DNA from 4 places in the Pseudomonas sp. GW822-FHT06B12 genome. Region 1 is predicted to be linked to each of the others. Evidence: predicted binding sites of a transcription regulator. Region 1 holds the regulator's gene; each other region holds the start of a gene.

What was found. The regulator sigma-54, encoded in region 1, starts transcription at its own class of promoters, with help from an activator protein. The targets are predictions, from matches to a motif close to ANTGGCATNNANNTTGCTNT.
Region 2: a site for sigma-54 is predicted at 5,402-5,421, ahead of AC1RKH_RS08800 (circularly permuted type 2 ATP-grasp protein). Genes of this name have one in related genera too.
Region 3: a site for sigma-54 is predicted at 1,441-1,460, ahead of glnK (P-II family nitrogen regulator). Genes of this name have one in related genera too.
Region 4: a site for sigma-54 is predicted at 3,348-3,367, ahead of AC1RKH_RS16995 (pilin). Genes of this name have one in related genera too.

What each region holds. Positions count from the first base shown of each region.
Region 1 covers NZ_JBXALR010000005.1:321,483-329,428, reverse strand. The annotation lists gene tldD (metalloprotease TldD) at 1-107, shown strand, start outside; gene yjgA (ribosome biogenesis factor YjgA) at 201-725, opposite strand; gene pmbA (metalloprotease PmbA) at 834-2,180, shown strand; gene AC1RKH_RS13915 (HPr family phosphocarrier protein) at 2,250-2,528, opposite strand; gene rapZ (RNase adapter RapZ) at 2,544-3,401, opposite strand; gene ptsN (PTS IIA-like nitrogen regulatory protein PtsN) at 3,404-3,868, opposite strand; gene hpf (ribosome hibernation-promoting factor, HPF/YfiA family) at 3,881-4,189, opposite strand; gene AC1RKH_RS13895 (RNA polymerase factor sigma-54) at 4,299-5,792, opposite strand; gene lptB (LPS export ABC transporter ATP-binding protein) at 5,976-6,701, opposite strand; gene lptA (lipopolysaccharide transport periplasmic protein LptA) at 6,701-7,246, opposite strand; gene lptC (LPS export ABC transporter periplasmic protein LptC) at 7,233-7,805, opposite strand; gene AC1RKH_RS13875 (KdsC family phosphatase) at 7,813-7,946, opposite strand, start outside.
Region 2 covers NZ_JBXALR010000003.1:280,189-288,134, forward strand. The annotation lists gene AC1RKH_RS08760 (DUF4398 domain-containing protein) at 1-220, shown strand, start outside; gene AC1RKH_RS08765 (OmpA family protein) at 217-1,029, shown strand; gene AC1RKH_RS08770 (aminotransferase-like domain-containing protein) at 1,242-2,681, shown strand; gene AC1RKH_RS08775 (translation initiation factor 2) at 2,774-3,277, shown strand; gene AC1RKH_RS08780 (YkgJ family cysteine cluster protein) at 3,445-3,699, shown strand; gene AC1RKH_RS08785 (START domain-containing protein) at 3,741-4,346, shown strand; gene AC1RKH_RS08790 (hypothetical protein) at 4,485-4,721, shown strand; gene AC1RKH_RS08795 (ribonuclease E inhibitor RraB) at 4,933-5,274, shown strand; gene AC1RKH_RS08800 (circularly permuted type 2 ATP-grasp protein) at 5,575-6,984, shown strand; gene AC1RKH_RS08805 (alpha-E domain-containing protein) at 6,997-7,946, shown strand, end outside; gene AC1RKH_RS08810 (transglutaminase family protein) at 7,944-7,946, shown strand, end outside.
Region 3 covers NZ_JBXALR010000004.1:118,814-126,759, reverse strand. The annotation lists gene AC1RKH_RS10645 (HigA family addiction module antitoxin) at 1-17, shown strand, start outside; gene AC1RKH_RS10640 (BRO-N domain-containing protein) at 75-602, opposite strand; gene AC1RKH_RS10635 (accessory factor UbiK family protein) at 988-1,248, opposite strand; gene glnK (P-II family nitrogen regulator) at 1,663-2,001, shown strand; gene AC1RKH_RS10625 (ammonium transporter) at 2,035-3,372, shown strand; gene AC1RKH_RS10620 (secondary thiamine-phosphate synthase enzyme YjbQ) at 3,586-4,011, shown strand; gene sutA (dormancy-specific transcriptional regulator SutA) at 4,114-4,440, shown strand; gene AC1RKH_RS10610 (HAD family hydrolase) at 4,641-5,345, opposite strand; gene xerC (tyrosine recombinase XerC) at 5,342-6,241, opposite strand; gene AC1RKH_RS10600 (DUF484 family protein) at 6,244-6,969, opposite strand; gene dapF (diaminopimelate epimerase) at 6,983-7,813, opposite strand; gene lysA (diaminopimelate decarboxylase) at 7,818-7,946, opposite strand, start outside.
Region 4 covers NZ_JBXALR010000007.1:38,439-46,384, forward strand. The annotation lists gene AC1RKH_RS16980 (DUF748 domain-containing protein) at 1-1,753, shown strand, start outside; gene AC1RKH_RS16985 (DUF2845 domain-containing protein) at 1,756-2,052, shown strand; gene AC1RKH_RS16990 (BON domain-containing protein) at 2,218-2,574, opposite strand; gene AC1RKH_RS16995 (pilin) at 2,890-3,300, opposite strand; gene pilB (type IV-A pilus assembly ATPase PilB) at 3,527-5,227, shown strand; gene AC1RKH_RS17005 (type II secretion system F family protein) at 5,231-6,448, shown strand; gene AC1RKH_RS17010 (prepilin peptidase) at 6,451-7,323, shown strand; gene coaE (dephospho-CoA kinase) at 7,320-7,943, shown strand; gene yacG (DNA gyrase inhibitor YacG) at 7,940-7,946, shown strand, end outside.

The sequences.
Region 1 (7,946 bases):
ACAGCGGGGTAGGGACGTGTGGCAAGGATGGGCAGTCGGTGCCGGTGGGTGTCGGCCAGCCAACCTTGAAAATCGATGCGATCACCGTGGGTGGCACGGGCGCATAAAAAGATGCGTAGGAGCTGCCGCAGGCTGCGATCTTTGCTTTTAAAAGATCAAAAGATCGCAGCCTTCGGCAGCTCCTACGGGGGCGAGGTTATTCAGCGCAAACCGCGTTGAGTCTCGTCCAGCTCACGGATGTACTTGAAGATTTTTCGGCTGGAAGCAGGAGGCTTGCTTTGGGCGAGCTCGTGCTGGGCCTGACGGATCATGGAGCGCAGTTGCTGGCGATCCGCTTCCGGGTAGTCGACGACGAACTTTTCCAGTACGGCATCGTCACCGGCGATCAAGCGATCGCGCCAGCGTTCCAGACCGTGGAAACGTTCGTTGTACTGGCGAGTGGAGGCATCGAGTTGGTCCAGCAGCGACAGAACGGCGCTGATGTCCTGATCGCGCATCAGCTTGCCGATGAACTGCAGGTGCCGTTTACGCGCGATGTTCGCGGTGTGCTTGGGCGCGTCGGCCAGAGCCCGGCGCAAAGCGTCGGTCAACGGCAGTTTTGCCAGCAAGTCAGGCTTGAGTGTTGTAAGGCGCTCGCCAAGATCAACCAGAGCATGCAGCTCGCGTTTGACCTGGGTTTTGCTTTTTTCTCCCCCGTCGAGGGAGTCGTCGTAAGAATCAACCATGGTGGCAGTCCGCAAAGAAACGCCGCCATGATAACCAGTCGGGGGCCGCTTGTCCGGCCCGGTCGCTCGATGACCTTAACCGAAAGCAGAATTTGAGTGGAGAACAGCATGAGTGCAGTTGAAAGCGTCGGCCCACAAGCGTTGCCGGCACTGCAAGAGCAAGTCGAGCAGATCATCGCCGAAGCCAGGCGCCAAGGTGCCAGCGCCTGCGAAGTCGCCGTGTCTCTGGAGCAGGGCCTGTCGACCTCGGTGCGTCAGCGGGAAGTTGAAACCGTTGAGTTCAACCGTGATCAGGGCTTCGGCATTACCTTGTATGTTGGCCAGCGCAAAGGCTCGGCCAGCACCTCGGCCAGTGGCCCCGAGGCGATTCGCGAAACCGTCGCCGCTGCATTGGCCATCGCCAGGCACACCTCCGAAGACGAACACTCGGGCCTGGCCGACGCCGCGCTGATGGCCAAGGACTTGCCGGACTTCGACCTGTTCCACGAATGGGACATTACTCCGGAGCAAGCGATCGAGCAGGCGCTGGCCTGCGAAGCGGCGGCGTTTGCCACCGACAGCCGGATCAAGAACGCCGACGGCACCACCTTGAGTACTCATCAGGGCTGCCGCGTATATGGCAATAGCCATGGCTTTATCGGCGGTTATGCGTCGACGCGTCACAGCCTGAGCTGCGTGATGATTGCCGAAGCTGATGGCCAGATGCAGCGCGACTATTGGTACGACGTCAATCGCCAGGGCAATCTGCTGGCCGATCCTGTGAGCATCGGCCAGCGTGCGGCGCAACGGGCGGCCAGCCGCTTGGGCGCGCGTCCGGTACCGACCTGCGAAGTGCCGGTGCTGTTTTCCGCAGAATTGGCCGGCGGTCTGTTCGGCAGTTTCCTCGGCGCGATTTCGGGCGGCAATCTGTACCGCAAGTCTTCGTTCCTCGAAGGCGCGCTGGGCCAGAAGCTGTTCCCTGAATGGTTGACTATCGATGAGCGTCCGCACCTGATGCGCGCGATGGGCAGTTCGGCGTTCGATGGCGATGGTCTGGCAACGTATGCCAAGCCATTCGTCGAGAAGGGCGAGTTGGTGTCTTACGTATTGGGTACTTATTCAGGTCGTAAACTCGGCATGCCGAGCACCGCCAACTCCGGTGGTGTGCACAACCTGTTCGTCACCCACGGTGATGAAGACCAGGCGGCGCTGTTGCGGCGCATGGGACGCGGCTTGCTGGTGACCGAATTGATGGGCCAGGGCTTGAACATGGTCACCGGTGACTACTCTCGCGGTGCGGCGGGTTTCTGGGTCGAGAATGGTGAAATCCAGTTCGCGGTCCAGGAAGTGACCATCGCCGGCAACATGCGTGACATGTTCAAGCAGATCATTGCGGTGGGTAATGACCTGGAATTGCGCAGCAACATTCGCACGGGTTCAGTGTTGATCGAGCGGATGACGGTGGCCGGCAGCTAAACCCTTGCTGTTAAGCAAAAAAAGCGCGCCACCCAATGGGTGGCGCGCTTTTTTAATGGCTGCGATCTTTTACTCGCCTTCGCCGAAATAGTCGTTGATCAGCGCTTTCAACGCATCCAGCGCATCCTGAGCTTGATCACCTTCTGCGTGGAGGTGGATCGTCGTTCCCTTGCCGGCGGCCAGCATCATCATGGACATGATGCTCTTGCCATCGACCATCTTGTTCTGGTCGGGGGAGCGGCCCACTCTGATCTCACAGGGAAACTCCGCAGCTTTGCCCACGAATTTGGCGGAAGCGCGGGCATGCAGGCCCAGTTTGTTGATGATTTCAATTTCCAGAGCGGGCATCGCGGTGTGAATCCTTTAGCTAAGGTCGCGGTGGCGAACCTGGACGTTCTTCAGGGATTGTTGCAGGACCTGACCCAGACGTTCGGTCAGGTAGACGGAGCGGTGATGCCCGCCGGTGCAGCCAATGGCGATTGTGACGTAAGCGCGATTGCTGGCGGCAAAGCGCGGCAGCCATTTGAGCAGGTAAGTGGAGATGTCCTGGAACATCTCTTCGACATCCGGCTGAGCGGCCAGATACTCGGCCACTGGCTGGTCCAGCCCGGACTGTGTACGTAGCTCCGTTTTCCAGTACGGGTTCGGCAAGCAGCGCACGTCGAACACCAGGTCGGCATCCACCGGCATCCCCCGCTTGAAGCCGAAGGACTCCACCAGAAACGCAGTGCCCGGCTCTGGCTGGTTCAGGAGGCGCAACTTGATGGTATCGCGCAACTGATACAGGTTCAGATGGGTGGTGTTGACCTTGAGGTCGGCCAGGTCAGCAATCGGCCCGAGCAGATTGGTCTCGTCTTCGATGGCTTCGGCCAGCGAGCGGTTGGCGTTACTCAGCGGGTGGCGGCGACGGGTTTCCGAGAATCGCTTGAGCAGGGTTTCTTCGTCGGCATCCAGATACAGCACATCGCATTGGATGTGCCGGCTGCGCACTTCTTCCAACAGCTCCGGGAAGCGTGACAGATGGCTCGGCAGATTGCGCGCATCGATGGAAACAGCGACCAGGGGCTGCGCCAGTTCGGTGTGAATCAATGCGCGCTCGGCCAACTCCGGCAACAGGCCGGCCGGCAGATTGTCGATGCAGTAGTAGCCATTGTCCTCAAGTACATCGAGGGCGGTGCTTTTACCTGAGCCTGAGCGGCCGCTGACGATGATCAAGCGCATGGTTAGTGACCGTTCTGCTCGTCGAGGACAACCTGATACAAGGCTTCATTGCTGGTGGCGCTGCGTAGACGATCGCGGACTTCTTTACGATCAAGCATGCTGGCGATCTGGCGGAGCAGTTCCAGGTGCGCATCGGTAGCGGCTTGCGGGACCAGCAAAACGAACAGCAGGTCGACCGGAGCGCCGTCGATGGCGTCGAAATCTATAGGGGCGTCCAGGTGCATCAAGGCACTGATGGGCGACTCGCAACCTTTGAGGCGGCAGTGGGGGATGGCGATGCCGTTGCCAAAACCGGTCGAACCGAGTTTTTCACGGGCAATCAGGCTCTCGAAGACATCTTGCATCTCCAGATCCGGCACTTCGCGGGCGATCAGGTTGGCAATTTGTTCAAGGGCGCGTTTTTTACTGCCGCCCGGCACGTTCACCAAAGAACGGCCGGGGGTCAGGATGTTTTCAAGTCGGATCATGGGTTGGGAGTATTAACGACCGGTTGCGCCTTGGAGCTGGCCCTGGGTCTTTTCCTTATGCTTTTTGAGTTGGCGATCCAGTTTGTCGGTCAGGGCGTCGATCGCGGCATACATGTCGTTATGCTCAGCGTTGGCGACCACTTCTCCACCGGGGATATGCAGCGTGGCTTCGATTTTCTGCAGCAGCTTCTCGACGGTCAACGTGACCTGCACATTGGTGATCTTGTCGAAATGCCGTTCTAATCGTTCGAGTTTTTCGCCGATGTAGATGCGCAGGGGTTCGGTCACTTCCAGTTGGTGTCCACTGATGTTGACTTGCATACAGCTTCTCCTTCGTTGCCAGTGCATAAGGCGGCAGGCTGGTTTGCCTGCCACTAGAGCGTGTCCGAAAAGTTTTCGAACACACCCTGGAACGCTATGGCGTAGCCCGTCACATCAACCGCTTGCGTTCGCTCGAAGGCGCGATCCCCAGGGATTCGCGGTACTTGGCGACGGTGCGGCGGGCCACCTGAATGCCTTGTGCCTCCAGTAAACCAGCGATCTTGCTGTCACTCAACGGCTTTTTCTGATTTTCCGCGGCAACCAGTTTTTTGATGATCGCGCGGATCGCTGTGGACGAGCATTCACCGCCTTCAGAGGTGCTGACGTGGCTGGAGAAAAAGTATTTCAGTTCATAAATACCGCGTGGGGTATGCATGAATTTTTGCGTGGTTACCCGTGAAATCGTCGACTCGTGCATGCCGACCGCTTCGGCGATGTCATGCAGGACCAACGGCTTCATTGCCTCATCGCCGTACTCAAGGAAGCCGCGCTGGTGTTCGACGATCTGGGTAGCGACTTTCATCAGGGTTTCGTTGCGGCTTTGCAGGCTCTTGATGAACCAGCGTGCTTCCTGCAACTGATTGCGCATGAAGGTGTTGTCGGCGCTGGTGTCGGCGCGACGGACGAAACCGGCGTATTGCGGGTTGACGCGCAGACGCGGAACCGACTCCTGGTTCAGCTCCACCAGCCAGCGCTCGTTATCTTTGCGCACGATGACGTCGGGAACCACGTATTCGGCTTCGCTGGACTCGATTTGCGAGCCCGGACGCGGGTTGAGGCTCTGTACCAGCTCGATGACCTGGCGCAGTTCATCTTCCTTGAGCTTCATGCGGCGCATCAGCTGGCTGTAGTCGCGGCTGCCCAACAGGTCGATGTAGTCGATGACGAGGCGCTTGGCCTCGGCCAGCCAAGGGGTCTTGACGGGCAGTTGGCGCAGTTGCAGCAACAGGCATTCGCCGAGGTTGCGTGCGCCGATGCCGGCCGGCTCGAATTGCTGGATGCGATGCAGGACGGCTTCGATCTCGTCCAGCTCGATGTCCAGTTCCGGATCGAAGGCTTCGAGGATTTCCTCGAGGGTTTCGTCCAGGTAGCCCTGATTGTTGATGCAGTCGATCAGGGTCACCGCGATCAGTCGATCGGTGTCGGACATCGGCGCCAGGTTCAATTGCCAGAGCAGATGGCTCTGCAGGCTCTCGCCGGCGGAGGTGCGAGTGGTGAAGTCCCATTCGTCGTCATCGTTGCTCGGCAGGCTGCTGGCGCTGGTCTGGTAAACGTCTTCCCAGGCGGTGTCGACTGGCAGTTCGTTAGGGATACGCTCGTTCCAGTCGCCTTCCTCGAGGTTATCCACCGTGGGGGCGGTTTCCTGGTAGGAGGGTTCCTGGATGTCGGTGTTGGGTTTCTGCTCGATGTTGTCCGCCATCGGGTCGGCGTTATCGAAGTCGTCGCCTTCTTCCTGGCGTTCGAGCATTGGATTGGACTCCAATGCCTCCTGGATTTCCTGTTGCAGGTCCAGGGTCGACAATTGGAGCAGGCGGATGGCCTGTTGCAGCTGCGGTGTCATCGTCAGCTGCTGGCCCATTCTCAAGACTAGCGATGGTTTCATGGCAGGGGCTTAACACCTTATTCGCCGGCGCACATGCGCCATCCACTACAGGGCGCCGGAGCGCCAAACATAAGCAAATTATATGCCTGAAACTGAAGTGTTTGCCTAGAGCGCTGTAACAATAAATACGTATAGATTTTTATTGGGACAAGCGCTCCAGCGACTGACCAGGCACCTCAGTGCTTACAGGCGGAACTCATGGCCCAGGTACACTTCCTTGACCAGGTCGTTGGCCAGGATGGTTTCGGCGTCGCCTTCGGCGATCAGTTGGCCGTCGTTGACGATGTAAGCGGTTTCGCAGATGTCCAGGGTTTCGCGGACGTTGTGGTCCGTGATCAGCACGCCAATGCCCTTGGCCTTGAGGTGATGAATGATCTGCTTGATGTCACCCACCGAAATCGGGTCCACGCCAGCGAAGGGTTCGTCGAGCAGGATGAATTTCGGTGCCGTGGCCAGGGCGCGAGCGATTTCCACGCGGCGACGTTCGCCACCGGAAAGGCTCATGCCGAGGTTGTCGCGGATGTGGTTGATGTGGAATTCCTGCAGCAGGCTTTCCAGCTCCTTGCGACGACCGGCCTTGTCGAGTTCCTTGCGGGTCTCGAGGATGGCCATGATGTTGTCGGCGACCGAGAGTTTGCGGAAGATCGACGCTTCTTGCGGCAGATAGCCGATACCCGCTTGTGCACGACCGTGCATTGGCTGGTGGCTGACGTCCAGGTCGTCGATCAGTACGCGCCCCTGATCGGCTTGGACCAGGCCTACGATCATGTAGAAGCAGGTGGTCTTGCCGGCGCCGTTCGGGCCAAGCAGGCCGACGATCTGGCCGCTGTCGATCGACAGGCTGACGTCACGCACGACCTGGCGGCTCTTGTAGCTCTTGGCCAGATGCTGAGCTTTCAGAGTTGCCATTACTGGGCCTTCTGCTCGTCGGTTTTCTTTTTCGGCTGGATAACCATATCGACCCGTGGGCGCGGCGCAGTAACCGAGGCACCGGTGGCACGGCCTGCGTTAGCAACCTGCTTGACGGTGTCATAGACGATTTTCTCGCCTTCGGTGGTGTTGCCTTCGTTGATCACTTTGGCGCGGTCAATCAGTACGATGCGGTTTTGCGCGGCATGGTACTGGATAGTCACCCCATAGCCCTTGACCGGCTGTGGATCGCCTACCTTCTGCAACTGCTCGAAATACGCCAGGTTGCCCACCGAGGTCACGACATCGATATCGCCGGCTTTGGTGCGGGTGATGGTCACGGTGTTGCCTTTGATGATCATCGAGCCCTGGGTAATGATCACGTCACCCTTGTAGGTGGCCACGCCATTCTTGTCGTCCAGCTGAGCGTCGTCAGCCTGAATGCGAATGGGTTGCTGGCTATCGTTCGGCAGAGCCCAGGCGCTCACGCTTCCCAGTGCTGCGCCCAGACTGAGCAAAATAGGGAGAGTTTTAACGAGCCTCATACTGTCCTCTTACGTTCGATAGCAGGTGTATCCTGCTGTCTTTCAAATACGCTTTCATTCCGTTACCAGTCGATACACCACCAGCGCCGTCGATTCTAACGGCTTGCTCGGTCTGCGCATATTGCTGTTGCGGGAATACAGTCATACGACTACTGGTAATAAGCATCGGACGGTTCTGCTCATCGGTCCGTGCGATACGAACCGAGTCGATCAGCTCGACTTCAGTGCCGCCCGAATTGACTTCGCCACGCTCGCTCTGGACGTGCCAGGGGAAGGCGGTGCCCCGATACATGTTCAGGTCGGGGTTGGTCAGCAGGGTTATATCGGTAGCTTTGATGTGTTCGACCTTGTCGGACGTCATGTCGTACTGCAATTTGCCATCGGGCAGGTACTGCACGCTGTGGGCGTTGATCGCGTAATAGTCGATCTGGCTCTCGTCGACGTGCGCTACCGGCTTCTCGAGGAAGCGTTCCGGGCTGATGTTCCAGTAGCCAACGGCCGCGAGTAGTGCGGCTATGACCCCGAAAAACAGTATGTTGCGAATCTTTTTGCTCAGCATAGGTGGCTCACAGGTACGCGGCGTTAGCCGCTTCAAGGTTGCCCTGGGCACGCAGGATCAGTTCACAGAACTCGCGAGCAGCACCTTCGCCGCCACGGGCCTGAGTGACGCCGTGAGCGTGTTCGCGGACGAAGCTGGCGG
Region 2 (7,946 bases), on a different contig from region 1:
AGATGTGCCCGAGCTGAAACTCGCTGAAGGCAAGTTCGCTCAGGCTCAGGCCGACATGAGCCATCAATCGTTCAAGGATGCGCGCATGCAGGCCGAACAGGCGGAGCTGGACGCGCGCTTGGCCGAGGCCAAGGTTCTGACGTTGAAAAGTCAGGAGAAACTGAACGTGCTCAATACCCGCATCACTCGCCTGCGCAAGCAACTGGGAGATGCCCAATGAACCTGAAAAACACATTCCTGGGCGGCTTGCTGCTGGTCGGTTGCGCAGGGCTTGCCGGCTGCGCAGGTCAACACAGCGCGGCGGCTTTGCAACAAGCCGGCGCCGACTTTCAGAAGGTCAAGGAAGATTCGAATGTACTGCGCATTGCGCCCAAGGACGTGATTCGGGCCGGTGAATCCCTTGCCCGAGCTGATCGCCTGTCGACCTACTGGGGCAGCGGCGCGGATGTTCAGCATTACGCTTACCTGAGTCAGCGTTACAGCGAAATTGCCCGTCAACACACAGAGCAAGCGCTGAATGATGAGCGTGCGGTGAAGCTTGAGTTGGAGCGTCAGCGCCTGCAACTGGCATTGCGCGAGAACAAACTGCTCAGCGTGCAGCAACAGGGTAAATGGCTCGAAGAACAAATCATCAATCTGGCCACGACCCAGACCGATCGGGGTCTGGTCATGACCCTCGGCGATGTATTGTTCGACACGGGGGAAGCCGAGCTGAAAAACTCGGCAAACCGCACCGTACTGAAAATCGTCCAGTTCCTTCAGCTCAACCCCAAGCGTGTGGTGCGTATCGAAGGCTATACCGACAGCACCGGCGGCAAGCAGGACAATCTCCATTTGTCTCGCGACCGTGCCCAGTCAGTGGCTGACATGCTGATCGATCTGGGAATCGACGATAAACGTATTCAGGTCGAAGGCTACGGTGATGAGTATCCGGTAGAGGCCAACGCTTCCGAGCGGGGGCGCGCGCAAAACCGCCGGGTCGAAATTGTGTTCTCCGACGAAAAAGGCCAGCTTGGCGCTGCCCGCTAAGGTCAGCGTTATTGGAAAACCCGGCCCCTCAGTGGTGCCGGGTTTTTTTTGCCTGCGAATTGGATCGCGCCCATACCCATAAAAGCAGTACAGTTTTTGCTGTCACTGCACTGTACGGTCGACTATTGTGGCAACTGTCCCAGTACACTTCTAAACTGTTCCGGTATTGTTTCACACAAGAATAAAATGCCCGTGAAATCGAGTGCTGCGTCATGACCAATCTCTTGCTCTATCAACGTATCGCTCAGCAGTTGGCTGAGGATATCCGGCGTGGTGTCTATCAGCCTGGCGAGCGCGTGCCTTCAGTGCGCAAGATGAGCTCGCAGCTGAATGTCAGCCATGCGACGGTGCTTCAGGCGTATGCCAATCTTGAAGATCAGGGGCTGATTCGCGCGCGTCCGCAATCGGGTTACTACGTCCACCAGACCCCGGCACTGACCGCGCCGACACCGGATATCGCGCGTGTCGAGCGTCCTGGCCTGGTCACGCGCAGCAGTATCATTCAGCAAGTGTTGGTCGAGTCGCGTCGTGAAGGGGTGTTCCCGCTAGGCGCGGCGGTGCCCAGTGTCGACTACCTGCCGGTACGGGCGTTGCACCAGCAATTGGCCAAGGTCACACGGTTCCACAGCCCGCGGGCGTTCAGTTACATGTTCAGCCCGGGGTTTGAGCCGCTGCGTCGTCAGGTGGCAATCCGCATGCGTGATGCCGGCGTAGTGGTCGATCCTTCAGAAGTGGTCATCACCCATGGTTGTGTCGATGCGCTGCAAATGTCGTTGCGCGTCCTGACGCGTCCCGGCGATCTGATCGCAGCGGAGTCGCCGACCTACTACGGTCTGTTGCAACTCGCCGATTTACTGGGTTTGAAAGTCATCGAGATTCCCAGCGACCCGGCGACGGGAATGAGCCTGGAAGCCTTGCAGTTGGCCGCCAACCAATGGTCGATCAAGGCGTTGGTGCTGACCACCCGCCTGAGCAACCCGCTGGGTGGCACCATGCCGGAAGAGCGGCAAAAGCAGCTGCTGCGCCTGGCTTCGGACTTCGATATCCAGATTGTCGAAGACGATATTTACGGCGAGTTGATGTTCGAGCAGGGCCGCACCAAATCGTTGAAAGCCTATGACCGGCTGGATCGGGTCATCTATTGCTCAAGTTTCTCCAAGACCCTGTCGCCCGGTGTGCGTATCGGCTGGATGATTGCCGGCAAGTACCAGCAGGAAATCCAGCGTTTGCAGACCTTCAGCACCCATTCGGCGTGCAGCGTGACGCAGATGGGGATTGCAGCTTATCTGGAGAATGGCGGCTACGATCGCCACTTGCGCTACATCCGTCAGGAATACCGCAAAAATCTCAGCGCTTTCCAGTTGGCGGTGCAGCAGTATTTCCCAGAAGGAACGCAGATGAGCCGGCCCACAGGCGGCTTCATTCTATGGGTCAGCCTGCCGGGACGGGTCAATACGCAGGAATTGCATGTACGGGCGTTGCAGCAGGGCATCAGTATCGCGCCGGGGCTTATTTTCAGTAACACCGAGCAGTTCAATCACTGCATTCGCTTGAACTGCGGCACGCCGTGGAATCGTGAAGCCGAGCGGGCGCTGATGACACTCGGGATGCTCGCTACTCAGCTGTGTCAGGAGACCGCTAGCGGCTTTTGACGCGGACTCGAGGGCTGGATTGCTATGTGAGCTTGTCAGGGGCTTTACAACAAGCGAGCATATGGCCCTCTGCCGTTAGCGCTGTAGTGTTTATGAAAGCGATTTTCCCTGCGGGATTGATGTTGGCGTGCCTTTTGAGTGTCTTCATTCCGGGCAGCGCGATGGCTGCGGCTGCTCCAGATAAAGGGGCAGTCAGCACGTCTGAGGTGAAGGCGAAGCCCGCTGCGCCGGCGAAAAACCATGCCCCTGTCAAAAAGACCGAAGCGTCGAAGAAGCCGACACCCCAAAAAAAACGCCCACCTGTTGCCTCAAAATCGAAATCCGCGAGTGAGGTGGTTAGAACCACGTACTTGCCACCGGCCAAGCTGGATTTGAGTCTGCCACCGGATATGGTCAAGCAGTTGCAACCTGTCGGGAGTGTCCCGCTAGTCAAACACGCGCCTTTGCTGCCGCCCATGTTTGGTGAAAAGCCCAAAGATGACAGCCCGTTTCAGCTCAACGGGCGCCTGCTCAGCAACGAAATGCAGTTGCAAATGCGCAAAGAAGAGCACCGAGAAGTAGAAGGCGCGGCACTTGAGTTCGAGTTCAAGCACTAAATCACTCGCAGATCCGTGACTCCCGAACCAGACGCTTTGTCGGAGACTGGTCAGTCACGCGTATTTGAATGAAAAAACCGCTGTCCGGCCAATTTCAAACGGCTGTTTTAGCGGGTACTCTAGTCCACGTTATTCAACACACTACCCGTCGCGAGGAGCGTGTCGTCATGAACTGCCGTGAAGGCTGTGGCGCCTGTTGCATTGCCCCTTCCATCAGCACACCTATCCCCGGAATGCCCAACGGCAAAGCGGCGGGAGAGCGTTGTGTGCAACTTTCTGTCGACAATCTGTGCAGTATCTTCGGCAAACCTGAACGTCCGGCAGTATGTAGCGCGTTTCAGGCGGATATCGAGGTCTGCGGCAACAGTCGGGAAGAAGCCATCAAGTTGATCGGTTGGTGGGAGGAAATGACCGCGGCGTAGTGTGTTCAACGAACGGAACTTCAACAATAAGGAATAAGACTATGGGTTCGCTGCATCGTATCGCTGTGTTGTGTGGTTTGACCGTTCTGCTGGCCACGACAGCCCAGGCTGAAGACTGGAAAACTGCCAAGGATGAGGACGGTATCAAGGTTTCCCTGAGTGAAGTCGCCGGGTCTCAATACAAGGCCTATCGCGGTGTGACTGTGATGAAGACCACCGTGGCCAAGCTGCGCGCTCTTCAGGAAGACGTGGTCGGTGCGTGTGCCTGGATTCACGAGTGCAAATCGCAGAAGTTGCTCAAGCACGAAGGCGATCAAAGCTGGACCTACACTCAGTTCAATACCCCATGGCCGGTGACTGCACGTGATTCGGTGCTGCACGTGACCACCGTCGCAGGTGCCGATGGCAGCCTGACCCGTAAGCTTGAAGGTGTGCCGACCTACCTTCCTGAAGAAAAAGGTTTTGTGCGTGTCACCCAGGTTCAAGGCTTCTGGAAGTTCATTCCAAAAGGCGCTGACCAGGTCGAAGTGACCTATCAGGTTCACACTGAGCCGGGTGGCAGCGTGCCGTCCTGGCTGGCCAACAAGTTCGTTGTCGACGCGCCATTCGATACCTTGAAAGCACTGAAAGAACGCGCCGAGAAGTAATCCCGCGCGCGTTGCAGAGAGGTCGCCAACAGGCGGCCTTTTTTCGTGCTAAAGCATTGGTTTGCGCGGGAACGATTGCTCGGCGTTCGGGGTCGAGATGTTGTAAGCCCATCAATGGGTTTTATCGAGGAGGCACCAATGCAAAAGTGGGAAGTCACCTTCGTTGATGATCATGGTGTGCAGACCGTGGAGCAATTCGATTGCGATCAAGAACCCACGATGGAGCGGGCCGCGCAATTGATTCGTGCAAAACTCCTCCCTGTTCCGGCCGAGCTCGATCTCAATGATCTGGAGGGTCGAACCGATGATCCGACAGTCAAAAGTCTGAAAGATCAGAACAGCATTGAAATTCTTAGTATCACTCCAATTGCATAACCTCTTGATGCGACTCGCAACCAGGCCTTGGCAGCAGCTCTGACTTGGGGCTACTCTGCAATCGAGATCAGCGAATGGATCGCTAAGGTCTGGTCTTGTCAGCTACATGCTTGTTTCCCGGCGGCAATCTGATTGCCGTATCGCCCTCACCATTCGGTTGCGGGCGCAGGGAGTACGGAAAGTCTATCCATCAGTTTGAGGAGGACGTTTCATGAGCACAGCCTATCAAGAAGACATCAGCAGCAGCGTGCTGCGCCGCATGAAAGAGGGCGGTTTTGACTTTTCACGGTTCCATCCCATCGAGTTCTACGCCATTTTCCCGGATGAGGAGCGGGCACGCAGGGCGGCAGGGCATTTTCGCGGTGAGTCCTTGAATGCGCAGATCAGCGTGCGTGATGACGGTGCCTGGCATCTGGAGTTGAGCAAGGTGATGTACGCCACTTACGGCGGCATCGGTGACTTCGAACAGGACTTTGAGGCGGTGGTCGAGCCTTTGGGTGGGATTATCGAAGGATGGGGCGTCAAGCAGGAGGTACGAGGGCTACTCGCATAACACTATGAACAGCGACAACACTCAGCAACGGCTGACCTCAGGGTTGGCCGTTTTCGTTTGTGTTCATTAAACATCAGAGAATTGCAGCCGCACGCGAGCAGTGAAATCAACTCTGGCTATGCTGGTAATAGCCATGAGCATTGCTTCGCAATGAAGCGGGGGCGATCAGGTTGGGGCATTTGCCGCACAGGATTGGTGCGGTGTGCATTGGGCGATTATCCAACCGATTGATAATAAAGCGTTTATGCCGCTGGCACGGGCCTTGCGAAGCCTAGGTGTCCGGGTGACAAGGAGTACGGCATGATCCGCACCTATTTTGATGAGATGTACGACGCCGGCGGCCTGGTCCGCCCGCATTATCGGGAGTTTGCCCGTTGGTTAGCTGAAACGCCTGACGAGCTTTTGGCACAACGGCGACGCGAGGCCGATCTGTTATTTCATCGCGCCGGGATAACCTTCACGCTCTATGGTGATGAGCAGGGGACAGAGCGCCTGATTCCCTTCGACACCATTCCCCGCAGCATCCCCGCCAGTGAATGGCGGATCGTCGAGCGCGGCTGTATTCAACGGGTCAAGGCACTGAACATGTTTCTTGCCGACCTGTATCACGAGCAGCGCATCATCAAGGCCGGCATCATCCCGGCCGAACAAGTGCTGGCCAACGAGCAATACCAGCTGGCCATGCAAGGGCTGGATCTGCATCGCGATATCTATTCGCATATCTCAGGCGTCGATCTGGTGCGCGATGGCGACGGCACGTACTACGTGCTCGAAGACAATTTGCGCACGCCCAGTGGCGTCAGCTACATGCTCGAAGACCGCAAGATGATGATGCGGCTTTTCCCCGAGTTGTTCGCCGCCCAGCGCATCGCGCCCATCGATCATTACCCGAACCTGTTGCTCGACACCCTGAAAAGCTCGAGCCCGCTGGACAACCCGAGTGTCGTGGTACTGACCCCCGGGCGCTTCAACAGTGCGTTCTTCGAGCATGCGTTTCTGGCGCGCGAGATGGGCGTGGAACTGGTGGAGGGCGCGGACCTGTTCGTACGTGATGACAAGGTGTTCATGCGCACCACCGATGGGCCGAAAGCCGTCGATGTGATCTACCGTCGCCTCGATGATGCCTTCCTCGATCCGTTGGCGTTCAATCCGGATTCGATGCTCGGCGTTCCAGGGCTGCTGTCGTCCTATCGCTCTGGCAATGTGGTGTTGGCGAATGCCATCGGCACCGGTGTCGCGGACGACAAGTCGGTTTATCCGTTCGTGACCGACATGATTCGTTTCTACCTGGACGAAGAACCGATCCTGAAAAACGTGCCGACCTGGCAGTGTCGCAACCCGTCAGAGTTGTCTCACGTCTTGGCGAACCTGCCTGAACTGGTGGTCAAGGAAACCCAGGGTTCCGGTGGTTACGGAATGCTGGTCGGACCCGCGGCCTCTGCGGCAGAGATCGAATCGTTTCGCGCACGCATCAAGGCCAAGCCCCACGCGTATATCGCACAACCGACGTTGTCCCTGTCGACCTGCCCGACGTTTGTCGAAAACGGCATCGCCCCACGGCACATCGACTTGCGCCCGTTTGTCCTGTCTGGCCGCGAAACCCGGGTCGTACCCGGCGGCCTCACCCGTGTAGCCCTGCGCGAAGGATCCCTGGTGGTCAATTCGTCCCAGGGGGGCGGAACCAAGGACACCTGGGTGGTCGAGGATTGAAGGAAGCCTGCCATGTTAAGTAGAACTGCCTCGGATTTGTATTGGATGTCGCGTTACCTGGAGCGGGCGGAAAACCTCGCACGGATGCTCGATATCAGTTATTCGCTGTCATTGATGCCGCAGGATGGCCGCGGTGACGGTCTGCACGAATTGGCGATGCCCTTGCTGATCACCGGTACGCTGGACGATTACCTGGAGCGTCATGGCGAATTGCACGCCGAACGATTGCTGCACTTCTTTGCCCTGGATGCGGCCAACCCGGCCAGCATCTACAGCTGTCTCGGTGCTGCGCGGGCCAGTGCTCACGCGGTACGTGGGCGGATCACCGCCGACATGTGGGAAAACATCAACTCTACCTGGCTGGAGATTCGCGGTATTGCCGAACAGGGCCTCAGCCGTTATGGCATGAGCCGTTTCTGCGAGTGGATCAAAGAACGCTCCCACCTGTTTCGGGGCGCGTCCTACGGCACCATCATGCGCAACGATGCCTTTCGCTTCATTCGTCTGGGGACGTTCATCGAAAGGGCTGACAACACGTTGCGCCTGCTCGATGCCCGCTACGAAATGGCCGGCGATCAGGCCGAGGCTGTCAGCGATGGCACCGCCCACGCCTATTACCAATGGAGCGCATTGCTGCGCGCCTTGTCGTCGTTCGAGGCGTACACCGAGATCTACCGCGACGCGCCTGGCGCTCGGCATGTCGCCGAGCTGTTGCTGTTGCGTGCCGACGTACCGCGTTCGCTGCGTGCCTGCACTGAAGAAATCGATCAGATCCTCGCCCAACTGCCGGGGGCCAACGGCCGTCCTGCACAACGTTTGGCAGCGGAAATGGACGCGCGGCTGCGTTATACCGGTATCAACGAAATCCTCGACGAAGGCCTGCACGCCTGGCTGACCGAATTCATCCCGCTGGTGCGCCAGTTGGGCAACGCCATACACAGTTCCTATCTGGAGGCTGCATG
Region 3 (7,946 bases), on a different contig from region 1:
TTGCGCACTGCGCCTGATCGCTGTCTGGATTGATCGAACCCCACGCCAGGAATGTGGGGTTCTTTTTTGGAGGTTCAGAATGCTTGAAGCATTCTCGAAGCCCGCTTCCACCACGGGGCATTGACCGCATTTCGTGGCCGCTCCCCATCCGGCAACATGTGTGGAACATCTTGCAACCGAATCCACGGCTGGTTGTTCCAGTGCAGCAAGCTCAGCGACATTTCCGGCCAATTCAATAGGCTCAGTATCGGGCGTTCGGTTGTGGCGGGTTGTTGGGCATCTCTGAGGGCTGGGACCACGTCGTGGGTCAGCCATTCCCGTAGGCCTCGGTATTCGGGGCAGTAGTGATAAACCAGCAGCGCATAGACGCCGGACTCGCTGATCAGCAGCGTATGTTCGATGCAGCCGTGGATGTGCATTGTCACGGTTTGGTGTTGATCAGGGTCGAGTTTGCGTAGAGCGCGTTCGTCGAGGAAAAGCCGAAGCAATCGACCGAGGTCGCGGGCGCTGAACCAAGGCTGGTTTTCCAGCAGCAGGGCGTGGAGGTGGAGTTTGTGGCGGGTGAAGACGTGAGGGATCAGGTAGGCGTCATTGCTATTCATCGATGCAGCTCCTTTTGCTTAAGGGGCTGTCAGCAATCGTCGCCAAACGATTAGGTGGCAGCTATACGCGGGTTGGCGAACCGGAGCAAAAGGAACCCGGCAGACCCGAAGATCTCCCACGCACAGCCGCCATGACTCGAGTCGACGGAAAAAAAGAGCCCGCCATCGGATGGTCGTCGTGCACCTTAAGCTTTCCAGGTCGCCAAACCCAGTGCTGAACATTCAGCTGAGGTGAGCTTAGGAACCGGGGCTTGGCGGCGCAATCGGAAAGCAGTGGTGGTTTTTGTAGGACTCAGCCTGGAAGTGGAGCTGAATCCGGAAATAGCAGGAGGGTCGTGCCGACCCTAATCGCGAGCAAGCTCGCTCCCACAGGGGATTTGTGGGGTCATTCAGCCGGTGGATTGAGCTTCGCTTCCAACTCGGCGACTTTTGTCTCAAGGCTCTCAAGACGTGCCCGGGTGCGCGCCAGGACGACCATCTGGCTGTCGAATTCTTCCCGGCTCACTAGATCAAGCTTGCTGAAGCCGCTTTGCAGCAGGGCTTTGAACTGGCTTTCGATTTCGCTTTTTGGCAGCGGGGTTTCGCCGCTGAACAGGCGGGAGGCGGTGCCGCTCAGGGCATCGAGGAAGTCTTTGGGCGCGAGCATGGGAAATGTCCTGGAAACAATGGCCGGCAGTGTATCACGCAGTGTCTATAGTCAATGGCGCGGGCGCGGGTGCACGCTTTTCGCGCATGTTGCCGGGCGTTGTCGCACCGTTGTTGTGCGTATTGGTGGTGGCGATTGGGCATTGGCGCCCGCGGTATCGACCAAGTGATTGAAATCAGTGGTTTTTCACGAGATGGCAAGCTTTCTGCTTAGTCCCTTGTGACCCATGCACTGATGCAGTCGCTGTGACGAATGCAGTGTGGCAGGCGGAGCGGGGAGTTTCGTCAGGAGCGGTTAACTGGCGTCAGTCGGAAGAGTCGGGCCGACGATGCGTTACAAAGCCAGGCACTGCGCTTAGACTTGAGTCGGGTTTGTTTTCCTGGGGCAAGTCCACCAATTCGGGAGAGAGTTTTCATGAAGCTAGTCACTGCCATCATCAAGCCGTTCAAACTGGATGACGTACGCGAGTCGTTGTCCGAAATCGGCGTGCAGGGCATTACCGTTACTGAGGTCAAAGGCTTCGGTCGGCAGAAGGGTCACACCGAGCTGTATCGCGGCGCGGAGTACGTGGTCGATTTCCTGCCCAAGGTGAAGATTGATGTCGCCATTGACGACAAGGATCTTGACCGGGTTATCGAGGCGATAACCAAGGCGGCCAACACCGGCAAGATTGGTGACGGCAAGATCTTCGTAGTCAATCTGGAACAGGCTATTCGCATCCGTACCGGCGAAACCGATACCGACGCAATCTAAGCCGCCAAACCCAACGCCCCAGGAGAAAACAAAATGACTCTGCGTAAATTCGCAGGGCTAGGAGCCCTGTTGTCCATCGTAATGCCCGGCCTGGCCATGGCGGCAGATCCGGTGGCTCCTCCAGTCCTCAATTCCGGCGATACCGCCTGGATGTTGACCTCTACTGCCCTCGTGCTGTTCATGACCATTCCAGGTCTCGCGCTGTTCTACGGCGGCATGGTTCGTTCCAAAAACGTTCTTTCGTTGATGATGCAGTGCTTCGCCATTACCGGCCTGGTCACCATCCTGTGGTTTCTTTATGGCTACAGCATGGCGTTTGACACGACTGGCATGGAAGCAAACGTCGTCAACCTCAATTCCTTTGTCGGCAGCTTCGCCAAGGCGTTCCTTGCCGGCATCACGCCCGCCAGTATTACTGGCCCTACGGCGCTGTTTCCCGAGGCAGTGTTTGTCACCTATCAGATGACCTTCGCGATCATCACCCCGGCGCTGATCGTCGGTGCCTTCGCCGAGCGGATGAAGTTCTCCGCAATGATGGTGTTCATGGGCATCTGGTTCACCGTGGTTTACGCGCCGATCGCGCACATGGTCTGGAGCGGTCCGGGTTCGCTGTTGGGCGACTGGGGCGTGCTCGACTTCGCGGGCGGCACCGTGGTCCACATCAACGCCGGTGTCGCAGGTCTGGTGGCGTGCCTGGTACTGGGCAAGCGCAAAGGCTTCCCGACCACGCCGATGGCTCCGCACAACCTCGGTTACACCCTGATGGGCGCCGCGATGTTGTGGGTCGGCTGGTTCGGCTTCAACGCCGGTTCCGCTTCAGCCGCCAACGGCACTGCCGGTATGGCCATGCTGGTGACTCAGATCGCTACCGCCGCAGCGGCCCTGGGCTGGATGTTCGCCGAGTGGCTGACCCACGGCAAACCTAGCGCATTGGGTATTGCTTCGGGCGTGGTTGCCGGCCTGGTTGCGATCACTCCGGCTGCGGGCACCGTTGGCCCGATGGGTTCGCTGATCATCGGTCTGGCAGCGGGCGTGGTGTGCTTCTTCTGTGCCACGACGCTGAAACGCAAACTGGGTTACGACGATTCCCTCGACGCCTTCGGCGTACACGGTATCGGCGGTATCCTCGGCGCGATTCTCACAGGTGTATTCGCGGCTCCGTCGCTGGGTGGCTTCGGCACCGTGACCGATATCGCGGCACAAGTCTGGATTCAGTGCAAAGGCGTGGGTTTCACGGTGATCTACACCGCGATCGCCACCTTCATCATTCTCAAGGTGCTGGACGCCGTCATGGGTCTGCGCATTTCCGAGGAAGAAGAGTCGGTGGGTATCGATCTGGCACTTCACAACGAGCGCGGCTACAACATGTAAGCAAGCGCATAAAAATTTGCCCGGCTTGCCGGGCATTTTTTTGTCTGGATTTTGTCTCTGAAAGTACGGCTGAAAGGTTTTTTCGTACACGTTTAGTGGTGTTTGTGGCGAGCGTTTTTTCGCGGCCAATGGCTTACATGATTGAAGGAATATTAGGGCCTTTGTTTTTTCCCAGAGCGCGCTAGAATGCGCCCCGAACGTGCGGAGAACTGTATGTGGCAACAGACGCTGATAACCCTGCAGGCACGGCCCCGGGGTTTTCATCTGGTAACGGACGAGTTACTCGCTGGCCTGCCTGAAATCAAGGCATGTCGGGTCGGTCTGTTGCATTTGTGGCTGCAGCATACCTCGGCGTCGTTGACCATCAACGAGAACGCCGATCCGGCGGTACGTCGCGACTTCGAACGGTTTTTCAATCGGCTGATCCCACAAGGAACAGCCGGCTATGAGCATAACGACGAAGGCCTGGACGACCTCCCGGCGCACTTCAAGGCCAGTTTGCTAGGCTGTCAATTGAGTTTGCCGATAATGGCGGGCCGATTGGCGTTAGGTAGCTGGCAAGGTGTTTATCTGGGCGAACACCGCGATCATGGCGGTGCTCGCAAAGTCCTCGCCACCGTGCACGGTGAAGAGGCATAAACCGCTGGTTACCAGTGGATGTTGATTTTTTTCCGGCGGTCGTCGACAGACGACAAAGCTGGGCTATAACTAATCTGCTTTTCGCAAGTCATGAGGTAGAACATGAGCGACGATGATCTGGAAAACGACGACCTCGAAGTAGGCGACGAAGACGAGACCGAAGAAGGCCTGGAAGCAGCGGCGGAAGACGTTGCTGACGACGATGGCGGTGATGACACGCCGGTCCCGACCGCCAAAGGCAAGGCCAAGGCTGCGGTGTCGGTAGACGAGCTGCCGAGTGTCGAAGCCAAGAACAAAGAGCGTGATGCTCTGGCGCGCGCGATGGAAGAGTTCCTTGCCAAAGGCGGCAAGGTTCAGGAAGTCGAGGCCAACGTGGTGGCGGATCCGCCAAAGAAGCCTGATAACAAGTACGGCAGCCGGCCTATCTAAGCGCCTACTACGTGCTTGCTGAAAAAGCCCGCCGTCGCTGCGGGCTTTTTCATGGGTGAAACAAAAATCGTGGGTTAGGCACAATCCCCTGTGGGAGCGAGCCTGCTCGCGATGAGGCCGTCACATTCAAAATTGATGTTGGCTGACCCACCGCTATCGCGAGCAGGCTCGCTCCCACAGGGGTTGTGTGTCATTCAGGGTCAGTGTTGGGTGTTCCACCGCGCCAGCAACGCCGGCAGCTCGGTCAAACTGCGAATCTCGGCATCTGGCGCCTTGTCGGCTTCCCACACCTTGCCCGCCGGGTTGAACCAGATCGCCCGCAACCCTGCCTGCTGAGCGCCGGCAATGTCATCGCCCGGATGATCGCCGATATGCACCGCGCTTTCTGCGGTCGCGCCGCCGCGTTTCAGGGCTTCGTGGAACAGTCGGGCATCGGGTTTGGCGATGCCGATATCCTCTGCGCACAGGATGAACTTGAAGTAATCCGCCAGCCCCAGCCGCCGCACATCCGCATTGCCGTTGGTGACCACGCCCAAGGCGTAATGATTGGCCAGAATCTCCAGGGTCGGTTGCACCTCGGGGAAGATTTCCAGCTGATGCCGTGCATGCAAAAACACTTCGAAGCCTTGATCCGCCAGTTCGATAGCGTGCTCATGGGCGTAACCGGCTTCTTCCAGGGCATGGAACAGCACCCGGCGACGCAGGGCGCTGATGCGGTGCTTGAGGTTTGGTTCGTGACTCAACACCCGCTCACGAATGCTCCACAAATGATCGACCGGCAAGGCACCGAGGTTCGGCGTGTGCTCGGCCAGCCACTGGCGCAGCACCGCTTCAGCACTGACGATCACCGGAGCGGTGTCCCACAGGGTGTCGTCGAGGTCGAAGGTGATCAGTTGGATTGTCATTGCTCATCGCCTTTGATGCGTTTGGCCCGTGGATGGGCGCTGTCGTAGACCGTGGCCAAGTGCTGGAAGTCCAGGTGGGTATAGATTTGCGTGGTTTTGATGTCCGCGTGGCCGAGCAATTCCTGCACCGCGCGCAGGTCTTGCGAGGACTCCAGCAAGTGGCTGGCGAAGGAATGTCGCAACATGTGCGGGTGCAGGTTTTGCCCCAGTTCGCGCTCGCCGACGGCTTTGACCCGTGCCTGAACGGCCCGTGAGCCGAGGCGTCGGCCCTTCTGGCTGACGAATACCGCATCGTCCACCGGGTTCGCCATAGCCCGTAGCGGCAGCCACAATTCCAGGGCTTCGCGGGCCTTCTTGCCGACCGGCAGCACTCGGGTCTTGCTGCCCTTGCCGAGCACTTGCACCAGACCATCCGCCAGATCCAGCTGTTCAAGGTTGAGCCCGGTCAGCTCCGACAGGCGCAAGCCGGACGAGTAAAACAGCTCAAGAATCGCCTGGTCACGGCGGGCCATGAAGTCGTCTTCAACAGCGCCATCGAGCAGTTGCAGCGCACGGTCGGTGTCGAGGGTTTTCGGCAGTCGGCGCTCGCCTTTGGGGGGCGCCAGGCCGTTGGCCGGGTCGTGGTCGCAAAGGCCTTCGCGGTTCAGGTAGTTATAAAGCCCACGTACCGCCGAGAGCAGCCGCGCCAGGCTGCGCGAGGATTGCCCTTGCGAGTGCAAGCGGGCGATCAGGCTGCGCAGGCGCTGGATGTCCAGCGCGCTCCAGCTGTCGATGTTCTGTTTCTTGCAGTGCGCCAGGACTTTGTTCAAGTCCCGGCGGTAGGCTTCCAGGGTGTGAGGCGACACCTGACGCTCACTGCGCAGGTGCTCGCAGTAGGCGTCCAGTTGTCGTTCCATGGTCAGCGTACCGAGCGTAGCGAGGTGTTGACCCGTGGCAGCACGCGGCCCATGACTTCAGCGATGTAGCTGAGGAACAACGTGCCCACCGAACTTTTGTAGTGCTGCGGATCGCGACTGGCGATCGCCAGGACGCCATGCAGGCCTTGATGACTGATGGTGACCACCGCAGTGGAACCGATCTGCTTGCGCTGTTCTTCGCCAAACAGGAAGTCCAGCTCGTGTTCGCGCAGGCTGCCGCTGACGCATTTGTTTTCCGACAACAAGCCACCAATCGCCTTTTGCGCTTCGGCGCCGGTCACCCAGCGGCCGACCGGCAAGGGCTCGTCGCTGAACAGGATCAGGCTGACAAAGGGCACTTGGAAGTCCTGGCGCAGGCTGTCTTCGACGCTGATGACCACGTCGTCCAGGCTGCTGGCGTCCATCAAGGCGAGTGTCAGGCGGCGGGTCTTGTCGAACAGCCGATCGTTGTCGCGGGCGACATCCATCAGTTGCGAGAGGCGATGGCGCATCTCGATGTTGCGTTCGCGCAGGATTTTCATCTGGCGTTCGACCAGCGAAATGGTGTCGCCGCGTTGGTGCGGAATGCGCAACGCCGGGAGCAGTTCTTCGTGCTCGACGAAGAAATCCGGATGAGCCTCCAGGTACGCGGCAATCGCCGCCGCCTCCAGGCTTTCGGAAGGGGATTCGTCGGGCTGTGGGGCTGGAACCTGAGGCTGATCAGTCATGTATTTCGCTCACTCAAAGACGCACTTGTCCTTCGTATACGCGTACTGCCGGGCCGGTCATCATCACCGGTTGGCCAGGGCCTGCCCACTCAATGGACAAGCGCCCGCCGGGCAGGTCGATCAATAGCGGCGAATCCATCCACCCCTGGCTGATCGCGGCCACTGCGGCAGCGCAGGCACCGGTCCCGCAGGCCTGGGTTTCCCCGGCGCCGCGTTCCCAGACGCGCAACTGCGCACGGCTCCGGTCGATGACCTGGAGAAAACCGACATTGACCCGTGCCGGGAAGCGCGGGTGGTTTTCGATCTTCGGTCCCAGCTCATGCACCGGTGCGTTGTTGATGTCACTGACCCGCACTACGGCGTGGGGGTTACCCATGGATACTGCGGCGAGCTCGACAGTTTGACCATCGACTTCGACCTGATAACTCAAGGCCTGAGCCGGCGCCTGGAACGGAATGTCAGCCGGCACCAGGCGCGGTGCGCCCATGTTGACGCCGATCTGGCCGTCGCTGCGGATATCCAGTTCAATAATGCCGCTTTTGGTCTCGACACGAATCTGCCGCTTGGCGGTCAGGCGCTTGTCCAGAACGAAGCGCGCGAAGCAGCGCGCACCGTTGCCGCATTGCTCGACTTCAGAACCGTCGGCGTTGAAGATCCGGTAACGGAAATCCACGTCCGGATTGCTCGGCGCTTCGACGATCAGCAACTGGTCGAAACCGATACCGGTGTGCCGGTCGCCCCATTGTTTGGCATGCTTGGGCAGGATGTGCGCGTGCTGGCTGACCAGGTCGAGGACCATGAAGTCGTTGCCCAGGCCATGCATCTTGGTAAAACGCAGCAGCATGGGTTTACTCCGGCAGCAGGCTTTCGCCAGCAAACAACTCGGCTACCGTCTCGCGGCGACGCACTTCAACGGCCTGATCACCGTCCACCAGCACTTCGGCGCAACGCCCGCGAGTGTTGTAGTTGGAGCTCAT
Region 4 (7,946 bases), on a different contig from region 1:
CCCACTGAACGTCGACGTGAAGAACTTCGATAGCCTCAATGGTTCGCCGTTCTCCCTCAAACTCGATACCGGGCTGGGCAAGCAGGGCAAGATTCTCGCGGACGGGGAAGTCAACCTCGCGCCGATCAGCGCCAAACTCAAAGTCCAGACCAAGGACATCGACCTGCGTGTCGCCCAGTCCTACATCAACCCGTTCATTCGTCTGGAGCTGCGTTCCGGGATGCTCGGCAGCGACTTGGCGGTTGACCTGAAAAGCACTGACCCACTGGCATTCAGCGTCACCGGCAGGGCCCAGGTCGATCAACTGCACACCCTCGACACCCTGAAAACCCGCGACTTCCTCAAGTGGCAGCAAGTGGTGGTCGAAGGCCTGAACTACCAACATGGCGACAGCCTGTCGATCGACAAGATCAACCTGTTTCAGCCGTATGTGCGCTTCATGATCAATGATGACCGCACCACCAACATCAATGACCTGCTGATCCCGCAATCGACCGACAGCGGCAGCAAAACCGTCGCCGCAAAACCTGCCGCGAGCAAAGACAAGCCACTGGGCATCCACATCGGTGGTATTGCCATCAACGACGGCTCGGCGAACTTCGCCGACTTCAGCCTGACACCGAACTTCGCCACTGCCGTTCAACAACTCAACGGCCAGATCGGCACCATCGACAGCCGCCAGGTCAAACCCGCCGCCGTCGACATCAAGGGTAAGGTCGACCGCTACGCCCCGGTGACCATCAAGGGCAGCGTCACCCCGTTCGACCCGATGGCCTCGCTGGATATCGCCACCAGTTTCAAACGGGTCGAACTGACCACCCTGACACCCTACTCCGGCAAGTTTGCCGGTTACCGGATCCGCAAGGGCCGACTCGATCTCGACCTGCACTACCAGATCACCAAGGGACAACTGAAAGCCGAAAACAAAATGGTCGTGGAACAGCTGCAACTGGGCGAAAAAGTCGACAGCCCGGACGCCGTGAGCTTGCCGCTGAAGCTGGCCATCGCGTTGCTCAAGGACAGCGATGGCAAGATCTCCATTGATCTGCCGATAACAGGCGATTTGAACAACCCGCAATTCAGCATAATGCCGATCATCTGGCAGACCCTGCGCAACCTGATCGTGCGCGCCGCCGAGGCCCCCTTCAAGTTCATTGGTGGACTGGTCGGCGGTGGCGGGGCCGAGGACCTGGGCAGCGTGTCGTTCGCCCCCGGTTCAAGCGAGCTGAGCAAGAACGCCGAGTCGGCGCTCGATACCCTGGCCAAAGCGCTCAAGGAGCGTCCGACCCTGCGCCTGGAAATCGAAGGCACCGCCGCCGAAAAGAGCGATGGCCCCTTGATTGCCGAACAGCGACTGGAACGTGAATACCAGTACAACTACTACAAAATGCTCCAGCGCCGCGGCGACAAAGTCCCTGCGCAAGCCTCGTTGCTGGAAGTCCCGGACAGCGAAAAAGGCCCGTTGCTCGAAGCCATTTACCGCACACGCCTGAAAACCCAGCCACCGGCCGAATGGACGCAACTGGGCAAAGCAGAGCGCACCGCCAAACTGCGCGAAGGTGTGATCAAGTTCTGGGCTTCAGACAACGTGCTGCTGCGCCAACTGGGTCAGGACCGCGCCAGCAGCATCAAGGACTACATGGTCGATAAAACCCAGTTGGCCGATGACCGGGTGTACTTCATCGACGCTAACCTGGGTGAGGCCGAAAGCGATGGCCGGGTCGTCACGCCAATGCATCTGGACGCGGAGTGAGTATGAACAACCGATTGCTGATCGGCCTGATACTGGCGCTTGCCGCCAGCCAGGCGTCGGCGGCCGATACCTTGCGCTGCGGCAGTCAGTTGATAAGCGTCGGTGATCGCGCCGGTGAAGTGCTGCAAAAATGCGGCGAACCGGTAGCACGCGACTCCTTGGGTTACAAACGTAGCCCCAACCGCCGGGAAGAGTTTCCGGTTGAAGAATGGACCTACGGCCCGAACAGCGGCATGTACCAATACCTGCGTTTTGAAGGCAACCGCCTGGTACAAATCACCAGCAAGCGCGGCAACTGAAGTTACTACTATCCATTGTGGGAGCGAGCTTGCTCGCGATAGCTGACTAACATTCAACATATAGGTTGAATGATGAATTGCTATCGCGAGCAAGCTCGCTCCCACATTGGTTCTGCAGGGTTCGTTGGATTCCCTTCTCCCGATTCAGGCGAGAAGCCTTGAGTCTTACTTGGTCATCAGGCCATCAGCCGAAACGGCTTTGACGCCTTTGATTTTCTGGGTGATAGCGACTGCCATATCTTTCTGGGATTGGGTCACGGCTACTTTCGACGATAGAGAAACTACGCCTTTGTTGGTTTCGACTTTGATGTCGGTGCCAGGAATACCTTTCTCGGTGACCAGATCGCTTTTCACTTTGGTGGTGATCCAGGTATCGGAAGTAGCTTCCTCGGCCTTGGTCATTTCACCGGCAGCGACCACCATCGGCGACTGAGTGGTTTGCGTGGTCTGCGCAAATGCAGCGTTGGCCATGGTCAGGGTCAGAGCGGTAGCAGTTGCGGCAGCGATAGCGAACGTCTTCATACGAGTAACTCCTGTTCTTCCGGAAAGTCTGCTGCATGCCTTCTCAGCAGGGTTAACAGAGACAGTGCGAAGGCTGTGCCAACTCCCGCATACAAATTAAAACCTTATAAATCAATACATTATCAAAAAATAAAACCCCCGGGATCATGCAAAATGCATGACCCGAGCGTTGTTGACATGCAAGTTGCGGCTTTTATCGAACGCTCAGGGTCATGAATCGCCGGGACTTTTTCGAATGACCGTGCGGCCACCAAAGTGCGGGCAATAAAATGCCTCGCGTCCGCAGAGGCGAGGCATTGATGCTTCGATGCAAGATCAGACGCCAGTGCAACCCTTGGGCGCGTAGTCCTGCAATACCGTGGTCCCGCAGCTCCAGCCAGTCGTTGCTGACCGCGTGAGTGTGATGGTTTTGCCGAGCACCGGTCCTGGTGCATTGAGAATCGTGCAGGCAATAGTGCCTACACCGGTGGCGGCAGTACCCGATGCCGTGATCGTGCAGTTACCGGTAGTTGCCGTGCCGTTGATCAGCGCCAGCGTCGGGTCAGTGCCCTGATTGATGATGTCTTCAAAAGGCACCTTCAGCGCCGAAATTTCCGCCACCCCCGCCGTCACCTTGGCCCGAGCCTGATATTTGGAATACATCGGCAACGCGAACGTCGCCAGAATGCCGATGATTGCCACCACGATCAGCAGCTCGATGAGGGTAAAACCTTTTTGATTATTCATAGAACAGGCTCCATGCATGAGGCGAAATCTCATGTCCTGAACAAGTCAAAGCACAGCACATGCCAAGCCTTTCGCCCCCTGTTTACAGGGTGTCAGACCGACATTAGCCCGGCGCGCACCCCGAGAAACCGCACTATCTGACACTTTTTGTCACCTCAAGAGCGCTGGTGGGGCTCCATCCGTTGACTAGGCTATAAGTCTTGAACTGTCTGTGTCTGGTATTCGAATGAATGACATCAACCTCAGCGGCCTGGCCAAGCAATTGGTGCTGGCAGAACTGCTCACTGACCACAGCGCGCATCAGGCGGATCAGCAAGCCCACCGCAATCGCATTTCCCTGGTCAGCTATCTGGTACAAAACAAACTGGTGAGCAGTCGCCAGGTTGCAGAAGTTGCCTGCGAACATTTCGGCGTCGCCTTCCTCGACCTCAACTGTCTCGACAAGGACACCCTGCCCAAAGAGCTGGTCAGCGAAAAACTGATTCGCCAGCACCACGCCCTGCCGCTCTGGCGGCGCGGCAACAAACTGTTCGTGGGCATTTCCGACCCGAGCAATCACCAGGCGATCAACGACATCCAGTTCAGCACCGGGCTTACCACCGAAGCGATCCTGGTCGAAGACGACAAACTCAATGACGCCATCGAAAAGTTCTTCGATACCCACAGCTCCGGCCTGGAAGACATGGACGACGTCGACCTCGAAGGCCTGGACATCGAGGCCATCGACGACCAGCGCCAGGACACCATCACCGGCCAGGACTCCGACGATGCCCCGGTGGTGCGCTTCGTCAACAAGATGATGCTGGACGCGATCAAGGGCGGTTCCTCGGACCTGCATTTCGAACCCTACGAAAAATCCTACCGGGTGCGGGTACGTACCGACGGCATGCTGCGCGAAGTTGCCAGGCCGCCGATTCAACTGGCCAACCGCATCGCCGCACGCCTCAAGGTGATGGCCAGCCTGGACATCTCGGAACGTCGAAAACCCCAGGACGGGCGGCTCAAGATGCGCCTGTCGAAAAGTAAATCCATCGATTTTCGGGTCAACACCCTGCCAACGTTGTGGGGCGAAAAAATCGTGATCCGGATTCTCGACCCGTCCAGCGCACAGATGGGCATTGACGCGCTGGGTTACGAGCCCGATCAGAAAGACCTGTACATGGCGGCGCTCAAACAGCCTCAAGGGCTGATTCTGGTCACCGGGCCGACCGGTTCAGGGAAAACCGTATCGCTGTACACCGGGCTGAATATCCTCAATACCGTCGACATCAATATCTCCACCGCCGAAGACCCGGTAGAGATCAACATGGAAGGCATCAATCAGGTCAACGTCAATCCCAGGCAGGGCCTGGACTTCGCTCAGGCGTTGCGTTCATTTCTGCGCCAGGACCCGGACGTCATCATGGTCGGCGAGATCCGCGACCTGGAAACCGCCGAAATTGCGATCAAGGCTGCGCAAACCGGACACCTGGTGCTGTCCACCCTGCACACCAACAGCGCGGCGGAAACCCTGACTCGCCTGCACAATATGGGCATCCCGGGGTTCAACATCGCCACCGCCGTGCACCTGATCATTGCCCAGCGCCTGGCTCGCAAGCTTTGCAGCCACTGCAAAAAAGCCCTCTCGATTCCCGATGAAACCCTGATCAAGGAAGGCTTCCCTCGGGAACGCATCGGCTCCTTCACGATCTACGAACCCGCCGGTTGCGAACACTGCAACAACGGTTACAAAGGGCGAGTCGGCATTTATGAAGTCGTGAAAAACACCCCGGAGCTGCAACGGCTGATCATGGCTGAAGGCAATTCTCTGGAAATCGATACCCAGATGCGCAAGGACGGCTTCAACGACCTGCGCACCTCGGGCCTGCTCAAGGCCATGCAGGGCGTCACCAGCCTTGAGGAAATCAACCGGGTCACCAAGGATTGAGTCATGGCGGTCAAAGCAATCAAGGTCAATCTGTACGCCTGGGAAGGCACCGACAAGAAAGGCAGCAAAATAGCCGGCGAGCTGAGCGGTCATAACCCGGCCGTGATCAAGGCGCAGCTACGCAAACAAGGCATCAACCCGGGCAAGGTGCGGAAAAAAACCGCCTCGCTGTTCAGTGCCGGTAAACGTATCACGGCATTGGACATTGCCCTCTTCACCCGGCAAATGGCGACCATGATGAAAGCCGGCGTGCCCTTGCTGCAGTCGTTCGACATCATCGGCGAAGGCTTCGACAACCTGAACATGCGCAAACTGGTGGATGAGGTGAAACAGGAAGTCGCCGCCGGCAACAGCTTCGCCACCGCACTGCGGAAAAAGCCGCAGTACTTCGATGAGCTCTACTGCAATCTGGTCGATGCGGGCGAACAGGCCGGCGCCCTCGACACGCTGTTGGAGCGGGTTGCGACCTACAAGGAAAAAAGCGAAAGCCTCAAGGCCAAGATCAAAAAAGCCATGACCTATCCGCTGGCCGTGGTTATTGTCGCAGTCATCGTCACCGGCATTCTGCTGGTCAAAGTGGTCCCGCAGTTTCAGTCGGTGTTTTCCGGATTCGGCGCAGAACTCCCGGCCTTCACCGTGATGGTGATCGGTCTCTCCGAGTTCATGCAGGCGTGGTGGTGGCTATTGCTGGGTGGCCTGATTGTCGGGTTTCTGGGCTTTCGCCACGCGCTCAAACGCTCACAACGCTTTCGCGACTGGCTGGACACTCATCTGCTGAAACTGCCGATCATCGGAACGCTGCTCTACAAATCGGCAGTGGCCCGTTATGCCCGCACATTGTCGACCACCTTCGCTGCGGGCGTGCCCTTGGTCGAAGCCCTGGATTCGGTGGCTGGCGCCACTGGCAATATCGTCTTCAAACGGGCGGTTTTACGCATCAAGCAAGATGTCTCCACCGGCATGCAGTTGAACTTCTCGATGCGCACCAGCGGGGTTTTCCCCAACATGGCCATTCAAATGGCTGCCATTGGTGAGGAATCCGGTGCACTGGACGACATGCTCGACAAGGTTGCGACCTACTATGAAGCTGAAGTCGACAATATGGTCGATAACCTCACCAGCCTGATGGAACCCTTCATCATGGTGGTGCTCGGCGTCATTGTCGGCGGGCTGGTGGTTGCGATGTACCTGCCCATTTTCCAACTCGGCACAGCGATCTGAACATGCCCTTGAGTGAGTTTCTGGCCGGTTACCCACTGGCGTTTGTTGTCATCACACTAGTGCTCGGACTGGTGATCGGCAGTTTTCTCAACGTGGTGGTCTGGCGTCTGCCGAAAATGCTTGAGTACGACTGGCGGCAACAAGCTCTGGACGTACTGGATTTACCGCCCGAAGCACCGGGTCCGACCTACAACCTGATGCTGCCGCACTCGCAGTGCCCGCATTGCGCGCATCGAATCCGCGCCTGGGAAAACATTCCGCTGCTCAGTTACCTGGCACTGCGCGGCCGCTGCTCAAATTGCAAAGCGCCGATCAGTGCACGCTACCCTTTGACCGAACTGGCCTGCGGCGTGCTGTCGGCGTTTGTCGCCTGGCACTTCGGCTTTGGTTGGCAGGCGGCGTGGGTGCTGGTCTTGAGTTGGGGGTTGCTGGCGATGTGTCTGATCGACGCCGACCACCAATTGCTGCCGGATGTGCTGGTGTTGCCGTTGTTGTGGCTGGGGTTGATTGTCAACAGCTTCGAGCTCTTCGTATCCTTGCAGGCGGCGATGTGGGGCGCGGTGGCCGGCTATCTGCTGCTGTGGTCGGTGTATTGGCTGTTCAAACTGATGACCGGCAAGGAAGGTATCGGTCACGGAGACTTCAAGCTCCTGGCGCTGCTCGGTGCCTGGGGCGGCTGGCAGATTCTGCCGCTGACGGTCCTGCTTTCATCACTGGTGGGCGCCGTGGGGGGAGTGATTTTACTGCGCCTGAAAGAGGTCAAAACCTCGACGCCGATCCCCTTCGGACCGTATCTGGCAATTGCCGGCTGGATTGCCTTGCTCTGGGGTGGTCAAATAACCGACTTCTATTGGCAGTTTGTCGGTTTCAAATGAATACCCCTGTGGAAAAACCCTGGATTCTCGGCCTGACCGGTGGCATCGGCAGCGGCAAAAGCGCAGCGGCCCGGCATTTCATCGATCTGGGCGTGCATGCAGTGGACGCCGATCATGCCGCACGCTGGGTGGTTGAACCCGGTCGCCCGGCGCTGGCGCAAATTGCCGAGCACTTCGGTGCCGGCGTGCTGCAAGCCGACGGTCAACTGGATCGCGCCGCACTGCGCAAACTGATCTTCGAAGTACCCGAAGAACGCCGCTGGCTCGAAGCGTTGCTGCATCCGCTGATCGCTCAGGAAATCGCAGCGCACCTGGCACGCGCACAATCACCTTATGCGATTCTGGTGTCGCCGCTGCTGATCGAGTCCGGGCAGTACAAAATGACCCAACGAGTGCTGGTGATCGATGCACCAGAACACTTGCAGATCGAACGCACCTTGCAGCGCGACCAGACCAGCGAACAGCAGGTTCAGGCGATCCTCAAGGCCCAGTCCAGCCGTCAGGACCGCATCAGCCATGCCGACGATGTGGTGGTCAACGACCGCGACCTCGCCTGGCTGCACAGCGAAGTCGAACGCCTGCATCACTTTTACCTTACTTTGCGTGGAGGCCAGTCATGAGCC